3 regions of the Arthrobacter sp. 35/47 genome follow, and region 1 is predicted to be linked to each of the others. Evidence: predicted binding sites of a transcription regulator. Region 1 holds the regulator's gene; each other region holds the start of a gene.

Region 1 (4,128 bases):
ACATGTGGTCATAGAAGGGTACGGACGTGCTGATCTCGGAGCGCCCGGTGCCGTCGAGGTCGAGTTCGACGAACACCGACGATTCACTCGTGGTTCGCTCACGTCGCGCAGCGCGTCGGGCAGTAGCTTCCGCGGTCATGGGGAGAGTCCTAACAGTTGTAACAGCGACAGGCGGGCGAAACGCCCGTACATGCATCCGGCGTCCAGTTTATGAGACGGAGGGCCGGATCAGAGATTCGAGGGTTTCGAGGAAGATCCTGGTTTCCTCTTCCGTTCCGGCGGTGACCCGTAGATGGCCTGGTATACCGACGTCCCGGATAAGCACTCCTGCGTCCAGCAGTCCCTGCCATACGGCCCGCGGATCCTCGAGCCCGCCGAAGAGGACGAAGTTGGAATCCGACGGCGCTACGGGAAGCCCGAGGCCGGTGAGCGCGGACACGATGCGGTCCCTCTGCCTTTTGATCTCGTCAACGTTGGCGAGCAGTTTCGCTGAGTGGGTCAGCGCCGCTATTGCAGTGGCCTGGGTGATTGCTGAGAGGTGGTACGGAAGACGAACGAGTCGGAGGGCGTCGGAAATCTCCGGCGCCGCGGCCAGGTATCCAACCCGGGCCCCGGCGAGGGCGAAAGCCTTGCTCATGGTGCGCGAGACGATGAGCCGTTCCCGTCCCGGCAGCAGTTCCAGGGCACTCGGAGTGCCGGTGTGGGAGAACTCGGCGTAGGCCTCGTCGACGATGATGATCGCCCTGGCCGCTTCTCCTGCCTCGTACGCCGCGGCGACAACGTCCAGGGACAAGGCCGTGCCCGTTGGGTTGTTCGGGCTGCACAGGAACACGATGTTGGCACCTGTTTCCGCGACCTGCTCGGCCGTCGCTCCGGCATCGAGGTCGAAGTTGTCCGCTCTCGTGCCGGCCAAGTAGGAGGTCCCGGTGGACCCTGCAAGGAGGGGGTACATCGAATAGGTGGGCGGGAATCCAAGGGCGGTGCGGCCGGGCCCGCCGAAGGCGAGGAGAATATGCTGCAGCACCTCGTTTGACCCGTTGGCGGCCCAGATGTTGTCTGCGGTGAGACCGTGGCCGAGATAACCGGCGAGGTGCTCACGAAGCAGGGTGAACTCCCGGTCAGGGTAGCGGTTGAGCCCGGCCACTGCGTCCTGCACCGCTTCGACAATCGCCCTGCGCACGTCCCCGGGGACGCCGTGGGTGTTCTCATTGACATTCAGCAGGATGGGAACATCGATCTGGGGAGCTCCGTAGGGGCGCAGGCCCCTGAGGTTGTCCCTGATCGGCAGACGGCTGAGGCGTTCAAGCTGATCGGTCACCACCAGAGTTTAAGGCCGCGGGATCCACAATGCAGAATCGCATTGCGCCCAGGGACACTGTGACACCGATTCTGTAGAGCCCTGTTATGGGTTGCCGACGGGGATATGAAGCGACTGCCCGGCCTGCACCGTTGAGGAGGCCAGCGCATTCAGTTCCACGATTTCCTCAACGACGGCGCGTGGGTCCCGTTCCGGGGCGTACTCGGCCGCGAGTGCCCACAGCGTTTCTCCTGACGTCACGCTTACGCGCACCGTCTCCGTAACGGCAGTCCCGCTTGCCGCAGCCTGTGCCTGCGAGGAGAAGAACGCACTGACGATGAGCAGAGCGGCTGCGAGCAGGGCAAGGGGTGCCGCTACCAGCACGATCCAGCCCCGCCGCGTCAGATGCAGGCGAGGGGCCCGCCCGGCCGCACGGCTTCCCCGGATGTCCAGCTGGAATGAGGGTGCGGTTCCTGCGATATGGAGCGTCGACATGGCGTCACCTTTCTTGATGATGTGGATGTCCGACAGCTTTATTCGAAGCTGTGTTCTATTCCTCTGTGTTTATTCTTAGCACCTGTGAACTAATATTGTCGAGACTCGCTCGAACAAATGTTTGAAAAGGCGTTCGCTGTCCCCTAGCGTTGCTGGTGAGGGTGACGGTCCGGCCGCTTCGAAAACCAGCTCATCACCCACCACTGACAAAACAGGTTGGAGGGCCGGCTGGCCCGGGTCCGGCCCAGGGAAAGGGATGCATACTGGTGGCAGATCTCAGTGCGGCAGGGGACATGGCAGAGGCGTCGGCTTCCGGTGCAAAGCGGGGGCGCGGGCGTCCGCGTGGCCGGGCTATTCCCAAGGGGATGACGCCCCGGCAGAAGAAAATCCTCGAAACCATCCAGCGCAGTGTGGCAGCGCACGGCTATCCGCCGTCCATGCGTGAGATCGGTGACACGGTGGGACTGGCCAGCCTGTCTAGCGTGACGCACCAGCTCGCCCAGCTGGAGCGGATGGGTTACATCCGCCGCGATCCCAAGCGTCCGCGGGCAATGGAGATCCTGCTTCCCCTCACCTTCGGTGAGAAGGCGCCGCGGGTCCTACCGTCCTCCGAGGAGGAGCCTGCTCCGGTGTCAGCGGTCGATGCGGCGATGGTTCCGCTCGTGGGCCGCATTGCGGCGGGCGGTCCTATCCTGGCAGATCAGGTCGTGGAGGATGTCATGCCGCTTCCGCGCCAGCTTGTCGGCCATGGGGACCTCTTCATGCTGCGGGTATCCGGTGACTCGATGATCGACGCAGCTATCTGCGACGGTGACTGGGTGGTGGTCCGCCAGCAGAGCACGGCGGAAAACGGCGATGTTGTGGCTGCCCTGCTTGACGACGAGGCCACCGTGAAGACATTCCGGCAGCGGGACGGCCACACCTGGCTCCTGCCGCAGAACACCAGTTATGAACCCATCCTCGGCGACCATGCCACGATCATGGGCAAGGTTGTATCGGTGATGCGCGCCCTCTGAGGTCGCTGCGGCGCCCGAGAGCAGCATCTGCCCCGGTTGCGGAAGCGTCGGTTACGCCGGCTGCGCGGCGGCCAGCCGTGACAGGATGCCCAGAGCGGTAGCCCGGTCGGTGGTCGGCCAGAACGGGGGCAGCGCTGCCCGGAGGAAACCGCCGTAGCCGGCGGTAGCCAGCCGCGAATCCAGGATGGCCACCATCCCCTTGTCGTCCCGGGCGCGGATGAGGCGCCCCGCTCCCTGCGCAAGCCGGACGGCGGCATGGGTGGCCGAGACACTGATGAAGCCGTTTCCACCGGCCTTCGCCACAGCGCGGGTGCGCGCGGTCATCAGCGGGTCGTCGGGGCGCGGAAAGGGTATCCGGTCGATGGTCACGAGCCGGCAGGCGTTCCCCGGCACATCGACGCCCTGCCAGAGTGACATGGTGCCGAACAGGCAGGTGTCGGGCTCCTCCGCGAACTGTTTGACCAACGCGGACATGGAGGACTCGCCCTGGCAGAGGATTTCAACGTCGACCCTCTGCCGCAGGGCGTCAGCGGCCTCTTCAGCGGCGCGCCGCGAGGAGAACAGGCCCAGCGCTCCTCCGCGGGAGGCCTTGATGAGGGCCTCCAGCTCGTCCAGCTGTTCCTCCGACGTTCCCCTGCCGGGTTTCGGCAGGTCCTTGGCGACATACAGCACGCCTTGCCGCGGGTAGTCGAACGGGCTTCCGACGTCGACTCCTGTCCAGGACGGTGCGCCCTCCCCTGTCAGTCCGAGCGAACCCGCGACTGGTCCGAACTCCGACCCGATCGCCAGGGTTGCCGACGTAAGCACAACAGTATGGTCCTCGAACAGTCCGCGCCTGAGCCGTCCCGCCACCGACAGGGGCGCAATGCTGATCGTTGCCGGCGAGGATTCGTCTGCAGCCGAGTATCCGGAACCGGGGGTGAACGTGCTCGGCCGGCTGGACCACAGCACTTCCCCGGCGCCACGGGCCGCGACCATCCGTTCAGCGAATTCGAGCAGCACCAGCAGGCGTGAGCGGGCCATCTGGCGGCCGCCGTCCACCGACTGGGCGGAACCGTCCGAACTCGACTCGGACAGCGCCAGGCGGCAGGCTTCGCGCAACTGCACCAAGGCAAGCTCCTGCTGCTCGCTCAGTCCCGCTGCCATCAGGCCGGAGGGCTGGGCGTCGAAAGCGTGCTCAAAGGCGGTCTGGGCCGCCTGGAGTGTATCGGTGTTGGCGCCCAGATGACGTCTCGCTGCAGCTGCCGCGGCTCCGATCAACGCTCCGGACAGCTGTCCCGATACGGCGGAGGTAACGCGGTCGTGAAGTTCATGCGCCTC
Region 2 (4,128 bases), on a different contig from region 1:
TTGCGGTGCCGCTATGGCTGCGGGGGAGGCTCCGCGGTGCACCCCGGACCAGGCCGATTCGGTAGGAAGGCCCTGCGCCAAACTAGAATGGGCCGGTGACTTCCACCATTCCTGATCAGAACCCGGCCGTGCGCGTGGGCGTCCTGGCGGTTCAGGGCGACGTACGCGAACACATCCGGGTGATCGAATCCCTGGGGGGCAAGGCCTCTCCCGTGCGTCGTCCCAGTGAGCTCGACGCGGTTGAGGGGCTGATCATTCCGGGCGGCGAATCGACCACCATGGACAAGCTGACGCGTGCCTTCGACCTCGCCGAACCCCTCCGCGAACGTATCCGCGACGGATTTCCGGTGTACGGGTCCTGTGCCGGGATGATCATGCTCGCCGACACCATTGCGGATCCGTCCGTGGACCTGCAGGGTAACCCGCAGCAGACGCTTGGCGGGCTGGACATCGTGGTGCGCCGCAATGCATTCGGGCGGCAGCGCGAGTCCTTCGAAACCGATCTTGCATTTGCGGAGCTTCCCGGGGGCGGGCCGGACGTCCACGCGGTGTTCATCCGCGCGCCGTGGGTGGAGAAGGTGGGCGAGTCGGTGAAGGTCCTCGCCCAGGTCGACGCGCCGGATACGCCGCCGGCCGAACACGGCGTCGGGCGCTCCACCGCGGGGCCGGTCGCTAGAATTGTTGCAGTTCGTTCAGGAAACCTGCTGGCCACCAGCTTCCATCCGGAAGTGACCGGTGAGCACCGCATCCATGAGCTTTTTCTCACGATGATCGCAAAAAGAAGGGCAGAGCATGTCGGGGCACTCTAAATGGGCTACCACCAAACACAAGAAGGCCGTGATTGATGCCAAACGCGCAAAGTCCTTCGCCAAGCTGATCAAGAACATCGAGGTGGCCGCCCGGGCAGGGGGTGCGGACATGTCCGGCAACCCCGCCCTGGAACTGGCAGTCCAGAAGGCCAAGAAGACCTCGGTGCCCAATGACAACATCGACCGCGCCATCAAGCGCGGCGCCGGGCTCACCGGCGAGGTGGTCGACTACTCGGAGATCATCTATGAAGCACGCGGTCCGCAGGGTTCCGCGCTGCTTATCGAATGTCTCACCGACAACAAGAACCGTGCGGCCTCCGAGGTCCGGGTGGCGATCACCCGTAACGGCGGAACGGTAGCCGACCCGGGATCGGTGGCCTACCTGTTCGCCCGCAAGGGCGTTGTCTCGCTCCCGAAGAACGATCTGTCGGAAGATGACGTCCTGATGGCGGTCCTCGACGCAGGCGCCGAAGAGGTCAAGGAGTCCGGGGACAGCTTCGACGTACACTCCGAACCCACGGACCTGCGCGCGGTTGTCGCAGGCCTTGAGGAAGCCGGCATCGAATACGAGACCGACGAGGTTGAATTTGTACCCTCGATGCAGGTGGAACTCGACGCGGATGCCGCCCGCAAGTTCCTCAAGCTGGTGGACGCTCTCGAGGAACTGGATGACGTGCAGAACGTGTACTCGAACGCCGAGCTGAGCGAGGACGTCAGGGCGCAGCTGGAGAGCGACGATTAGTCCGGCTGCCGGCGCGCCCGGCGGATCCCCGTGACCCTGCGTGTCATGGGGGTCGACCCCGGCCTCACCCGCTGCGGGCTGGCCGTGGTGGACGTCGAACCCAACCGCCGCGCAACCCTGGTGGCCGTCGGCGTGGTGGGGACGCCGGCGGACCACAGCCTGGACCGGCGGCTCCTGATGATCGCGGAGTCGGTGGACGCCTGGCTGGACCTCCACACTCCGGCGGTCCTCGCCGTCGAACGTGTCTTCAGCCAGCTCAATGTGAGCACCGTGATGGGGACGGCGCAGGCATCGGGAGTGGTGATCGCGGCCGCCGCGCGCCGGGGGATCCCGGTTGCACTCCACACACCTACGGAGGTCAAGGCGGCGGTGACCGGAAACGGCCAGTCGGACAAGGCGGCGGTGACCAAGATGGTCACGAAGATCCTCAGGCTCACCACCGCGCCCACCCCGGCCGACGCCGCCGACGCCCTGGCACTGGCCATCACCCACGCCTGGCGCACCGGATCCTCCGCTTCGGTACGGACCCAGGGCGGCACCGGGCAGACAGCAGCGCAGCGGCTCTGGGCGGACGCGGAAGCCAAAGCCCGACGACGCCGGTAACCGCCCGCTCGTGGGCGCCCGGTCCGGTGATCCAGCGGACACGGTGTGGCGGGCACGGAATTGTCGGGTACACGCCGTACGCTGATTCGTAGATATGTTCGGTGATATTCCCTTCGATCCCCAGCCCCTGGAGCCCAGCGCATGATCAGTTCACTGACCGGCACAGTCAGCCATGTCGGCCTGCACTCCGCCGTTCTCGACGTCAACGGTTTCGGGATGCAGGTGCAGGCCACGCCGCAGACGCTGTCCACCCTCCGCGCGGGCAACCAGGCCAGGGTTTTCACGTCGATGATCGTCCGTGAGGACTCCATGACACTGTTCGGGTTCACTGATCCCGAAGAGCGCGAAGTGTTCGAGACGCTTCTCGGAGTCAGCGGCGTGGGCCCGCGGCTGGCCCTTGCTGTCCTCGCGGTGCACCCGCCCGCCGCCATTCGTGTCGCAGCGTCCTCGGGGGACGACAAGGCGTTCAGCAAAGTGCCGGGTATCGGTCCCAAGGGCGCGCGCCGCATCGTGCTCGAGCTTGCCGACAAGCTCGTTCCGCTGGAATCAGACACACCGGGAACCGCAGCGGATGCCTGGCAGTCGCAGGTTCTCGCCGCGATGATGGGCCTTGGGTGGTCGGAGAAAGACGCCGGCAGCGCCATCGAGGCGGCGGTGAAGGAATCGCCCGAGGTTGCTGCCGCCGGTGACGTCGGGTCGATTCTCAAACTGACCCTTAGACGTCTGGGCCAGGACGGTGCACGCAGCTCGGCCCGGGCATCGGTGAACTGATGGCGGCGGATCAGGAACAGCCGCTGGTCTCGGCGGCAGTCGACCCTGAGGACAGGGCCGTAGAAGCAGCCCTGAGGCCAAAGAACCTTGATGACTTCGTTGGTCAGGCCCGGGTGCGGCGCCAGCTGTCCCTGGTGCTCGAAGCCTCGCGGATGCGCGGCCGGAGCGCCGACCATGTGCTCCTTTCCGGTCCGCCGGGACTTGGAAAAACCACCCTGGCGATGATCATCGCCGCGGAAATGAACGCCCCCCTGCGCATCAGTTCGGGGCCGGCAATCCAGCACGCAGGAGACCTCGCTGCGATTCTCTCCTCCCTCACCGAAGGGGAAGTGCTGTTCCTCGATGAGATCCACCGCATGTCACGTCCGGCGGAGGAAATGCTCTACATGGCGATGGAAGACTTCCGCGTCGACATCATCGTGGGCAAGGGGCCCGGTGCCACCGCCATCCCGCTGGATCTCCCGCCGTTCACCCTGGTCGGGGCGACAACCCGCGCGGGTCTGCTTCCCGGACCGTTGCGTGATCGCTTCGGCTTCACCGGGCACCTTGAGTTCTACTCAACGGGCGAACTCGAGCTGGTGCTCCGGCGGTCGGCCATGATGATGGACATGCGTGTCAATTCGGCCGCGTTCGCGGAAGTGGCCGGCCGGTCCAGGGGCACCCCGAGAATAGCCAACCGGTTGCTGCGGCGTGTCCGTGACTGGGCGCTGGTGCACGGGGTGGACGTCATCGACGCCAGGTGCGCCGGCTCAGCGCTGGACATGTACGAGGTGGACGCAAAAGGGCTCGACCGGCTGGACCGCGCCGTGCTCACCGCACTGGTCACAAAGTTCAACGGGGGGCCGGTGGGTCTGTCCACGCTCGCTATTGCCGTGGGGGAGGAGCCCGAGACCGTTGAGACAGTGGCCGAGCCGTACCTGGTGCGGGAGGGGATGCTTGGCAGGACCCCCCGCGGGCGGATCGCGACCGCGGCTGCGTGGGAGCATCTGGGTCTCGTCATGCCTCCCACCGTCGCCGCAGCCATGCCGGAAGACCTCTTCTCCGTCTATCAGGATGATTCTTCCTCCGGGCTGGAAGATAGCCGCCGAAGCGAAACGGAATGGAGCAGTCGGGAAGGCTGATGCGAAAATCGGGTCCCGTTCCGGCGTAGACTGATATGGCGTGTGGCACACTTCTGCCCGGCCGCGCCAAACCAATATAGGA
Region 3 (4,128 bases), on a different contig from region 1:
GCCCTTCAGTTCTACTTCTGTCGAGGCCCTCACCTAGCTCAGTGGTGATGGAGTTGCTGGTGGACCAGTTGTTCGACCTGCCAGTAGGTGTTTCTTCGTCGAGTGCGGTTGGGGTCCAGGTATTTGGGTGGTCTGAACCAGGGGATGCCGTGGATGGATTCCACGGTCCAGTCGTTTTCGTGGAGGACGTGGTGGTGGCGTGAGCAGACGAGGACGCCGTCGCTGAGGGTGGTTGTGCCTCCGGTGGCCCAGGGGATGATGTGGTGGGCTTCGCACCAGGTTGCTGGGACGGTGCAGTCGGGGAAGGCGCAGCCTTTGTCCCGTGCGACGAGTGCTCGGCGCAGGTAGGCGGGAAAGAGGCGCCTGGTGCGGCCGAGGTCGAGGATCTGGCCTTCACCGCCGAGGACGATGGGGATGATGTCGGCGTCGCAGGCGAGTTCGCGGATGCTGCGGGCGCTCAGTTGGTGGGCGAAGACGGCGTGTCAGCTCTTGCTCGGGCAGGCCGCTTTGCTTTTGCGGCATGCGACAAGAGGTCGACTTGGATGAGCGATCGTCGTCGGTATGACTGCTACCGTCGGGCCCTTCAGTTCTACTTCTGTCGAGGCCCTCACCTAGCTCAGTGGTGATGGAGTTGCTGGTGGACCAGTTGTTCGACCTGCCAGTAGGTGTTTCTTCGTCGAGTGCGGTTGGGGTCCAGGTATTTGGGTGGTCTGAACCAGGGGATGCCGTGGATGGATTCCACGGTCCAGTCGTTTTCGTGGAGGACGTGGTGGTGGCGTGAGCAGACGAGGACGCCGTCGCTGAGGGTGGTTGTGCCTCCGGTGGCCCAGGGGATGATGTGGTGGGCTTCGCACCAGGTTGCTGGGACGGTGCAGTCGGGGAAGGCGCAGCCTTTGTCCCGTGCGACGAGTGCTCGGCGCAGGTAGGCGGGAAAGAGGCGCCTGGTGCGGCCGAGGTCGAGGATCTGGCCTTCACCGCCGAGGACGATGGGGATGATGTCGGCGTCGCAGGCGAGTTCGCGGATGCTGCGGGCGCTCAGTTGGTGGGCGAAGACGGCGTGTCCGGCGTGGCCGGGGCGGCCGCCGTTTCCGGTCCTTTCGTCGTGGCCGGCGTTTCCGGCGTACGCGGTGTCGGCCTTTTCGAGGTCGTTGATGAGGTCGCGGTAGTTGATGGTGACCATGACCTGCGGCCGGTGTCCGCCGGATGCTGGAAGGCCGTCGCTGGCCAGGGCTATACGGCAGGCCGACACGAGTCCGATCAGCAGGTTCTGTGCCCGGGTGGGTTGGGGGCCTTCGAGCGGTTTCGGTGAGCCAGGGGCGTCGCCGTTCACTGGTGCGGCGTTTCCCGCTCCTGTACCTGCAACTGTGGAGCATGCGGGGCTACCGGAATTGGTGGCGGTATCGGTAGCAGGACCCGTGCCGTCGGGATGCGGGGTGCCGGGGCCGCCGTGTTGGGTGGTGGGAGTGCCGACTCTTGGGTTGGTTGCGGTGTTCATGACGGTGGAGAGGTGTTCGAACTGTTCGTCGGTGGCGCCGATTTCCAGGAAGTGCAGTCCGTTGCGTCGGCCGCGGAGGAAGACTCCCTGGCGTGCCCTGAGTATCTTCTCGGTGGGTTCCTGACCGTCCTGGTCCAGGGTGCTTTCCCAGCGGCGGGCGAGCACTCGCAGGCAGTCTTCGTCCGATTCGATGGCTTGCCTGGTGAGATGCTGCTCCATGGCCTCCAGTTGGTGGGATTCGGCGACCGGCCGGACCCGCTCGACCGCGTCACAAATCATGGTGGACGCCCGCATACTCAGGCACCCCGCAGATGAAGCCTCCGCGAGCACGGGCAGCTTGGGTTCAGGTTCAGCGGCTGCACCCGGTCCTGTGCTCGCCGGGATGATGGTTGCAGCCAGGCGTAGGCGGCGGTTGGCTTCGCTGCGGCTGATACGGATTTTCGCGCGCAGGTACTCGGCGGTGTTTCGGTGGATCGACAGCGGCTGCCTGCTGCGCGCCGACGCCGACGCCGACGACGACGACGACGATGCTGGAGCCGGTGCCGGTGCCGGTGCCGGTGCCGATGCTGATGCTGATGCCGACAGCGAGGTCGATGATGAGATGGTTACGTTCCAGTCCTGCGCGGACGTGGCCTGCTCGGGTCCCGATTCGCCGAGTACGGCGATGTCCTGGCTGACGACCGCGGACACCGCAAGTAGCTGCAGATGATCGACAAGCCGTGAGAGTTCCTCGATTTCCACCAGCGCTGCAGCGGTTTCCCTGCGTGATTGCAGGAGATACCCGTCAGCGAGTTCGGTGCTGAAGGCCTCGAGGTCGGCCCGCACTGACTGCAGCAGAGAGGGTTCCTGCAGTCGGTGCTCGTGGAGTGCGATGGCCATGAATCAAATTTATCGAATACATGTTCGATTATCGACCCTCAACAGTCAATGTGGAGGAGAAGTGACACACTGCTTATCCACAGCGGCAAATAGACCGAGCGGATCTACACGCCGCCGTCCGTAGGCCAAACCAGCAGCGCAGTGCCGGTACTCTCGGAATCAGCCGCCCCGTAACCCGGAACCCAAGCCTCACCCCGCCGGCGCCGGCCCCGTACTCTCGCGAACAACCAACTGCGTGGCGAGTTCCACGCTGCGCGGACGCGGATCGGTGCCCCGCGCGATATCGACAACCATCCGTACCGCCGTTTCCGCCATGTCGGTCAGGGGCTGGTTCACGGTGGTGAGCGACGGACCCACCCAGGCGGCCAGGGGCAGATCGTCATAACCGACAACTGATAGCTCCCGCGGCACGTCGATACCCAGCTCGCGCGCTGCCCGCAGCACGCCGAGTGCCTGCATATCGGAGCCGGCAAAAATCGCCGTCGGACGATCAGGGCGGCTGAGAATGGCGGTGCCGTTTTCAAAACCGCCGGCCACCGAAAAATCACCCCAACGGATGGCGTCTTCCAGAAGCGGAATGCCGGCTTCCGCGTGCGCTGCACGGTAACCGTCCACACGGGCACGGGAACAGAGGACATCCTCCGGCCCCGAAATCATGGCTATCCGACGATGCCCCAAAGACAGCAGATGGCGCGTGGCCGAAAGGCCGCCGTACCAGTTGTTTGATCCGACAGCGAGAACATCGGCCGGCGGCTCACCATCGGTATCCAGGACAACGTAGCGGATGCCGCGGGTGTCGAACTGGCGGCGCTGCTCAGCGGTCAGGGTTGACAGCACCAGGATGACACCGAGCGGCCGCCGGGCCAGCACCTCGTCCATCCATCGCTGCTCCGGGCTGTGCCGTCCACCAAGATCGGAGAGAACCACCGCGAGACCGTTGCGCCGCGCCGCGCTCTCCACACCACGGATGATTTCGATCGACCAGGCGGAATCCAGCTCATGAAAAACCAGCTCCACCAAGGGTGACGACGACGTCCCGGTCTGCTTGGAATGCCGCTGGTAGTTGTGCTCCTGCAGCGCCTTTTCAATCTTCAGCCGGGTCGCCGGCGCAACATCAGAGCGGCCATTGAGCACCTTTGACACTGACGGGACCGAAACGCCGATCTTCGCGGCGATCTCGGCGATCGTCGTCCGGCCATTGGCGGTGCCGGTGGTCGATGATCCTTCGGCTGACATGTGGGTGTCCTCGCTCTTTCGAAATCTCTGTGGAAACCGTAGCAGTTCCCGCGTGCGGCTCTCGGCGCGAATTTTCAACGGTGGAAAAGGTCTTGACAGTTCCCCAGATAGTGACAAGTATTACATCAAACATTTCGCAACAGTTTTCGAAACTAGCTCGCGGGGGCAAAGAGAACTAACTCCCAGAGCTCGAAGCCAGACCAGCGCAGTCAGTGCCGGAAATCAACAAAGGGGTTCCATGTCCACCGTTACGGGGTCTGTCCGCGCCGAGCACTGGCAGGACGCATCCGCCTCTCCATCGGCAAGGGCCGCGGATCTCGTTGCCCGCATGACCCTGGAGGAAAAAGCCGCGCAACTGGTGGGCGTCTGGGTGGGCGCCGATGCTTCGGGCACCGGCGTAGCGCCTCTCCAGAAGGATCTGGCGGAACCGATCGACTGGAACTCCCTCACGGAGAACGGCCTCGGCCAACTGACCCGGCCATTCGGAACCGCCCCGGTAGAGCCGGTCGCCGCCGCAC

Evidence for each region. Region 1 encodes LexA, which represses DNA repair genes until DNA is damaged. Its sites were predicted from a motif close to TCGAACANNTGTTCGA; they were not measured.
Region 2: ruvA (Holliday junction branch migration protein RuvA) is a predicted target of LexA. The motif match lies at 2,241-2,256, and genes of this name have one in related genera.
Region 3: X803_RS19355 (HNH endonuclease signature motif containing protein) is a predicted target of LexA. The motif match lies at 2,387-2,402, and genes of this name have one in related genera.

What each region holds. Positions count from the first base shown of each region.
Region 1 covers NZ_KI914613.1:125,012-129,139, reverse strand. The annotation lists gene hisB (imidazoleglycerol-phosphate dehydratase HisB) at 1-139, opposite strand, end outside; gene X803_RS0113090 (histidinol-phosphate transaminase) at 209-1,318, opposite strand; gene X803_RS19915 (LysM peptidoglycan-binding domain-containing protein) at 1,403-1,792, opposite strand; gene lexA (transcriptional repressor LexA) at 2,158-2,808, shown strand; gene X803_RS0113075 (ATP-dependent DNA helicase) at 2,860-4,128, opposite strand, start outside.
Region 2 covers NZ_KI914581.1:162,516-166,643, reverse strand. The annotation lists gene pdxT (pyridoxal 5'-phosphate synthase glutaminase subunit PdxT) at 96-809, shown strand; gene X803_RS0101160 (YebC/PmpR family DNA-binding transcriptional regulator) at 793-1,551, shown strand; gene ruvC (crossover junction endodeoxyribonuclease RuvC) at 1,582-2,154, shown strand; gene ruvA (Holliday junction branch migration protein RuvA) at 2,296-2,925, shown strand; gene ruvB (Holliday junction branch migration DNA helicase RuvB) at 2,925-4,046, shown strand.
Region 3 covers NZ_KI914603.1:95,362-99,489, forward strand. The annotation lists gene X803_RS19355 (HNH endonuclease signature motif containing protein) at 617-2,374, opposite strand; gene X803_RS19360 (LacI family DNA-binding transcriptional regulator) at 2,564-3,610, opposite strand; gene X803_RS19365 (beta-xylosidase/alpha-l-arabinosidase) at 3,849-4,128, shown strand, end outside.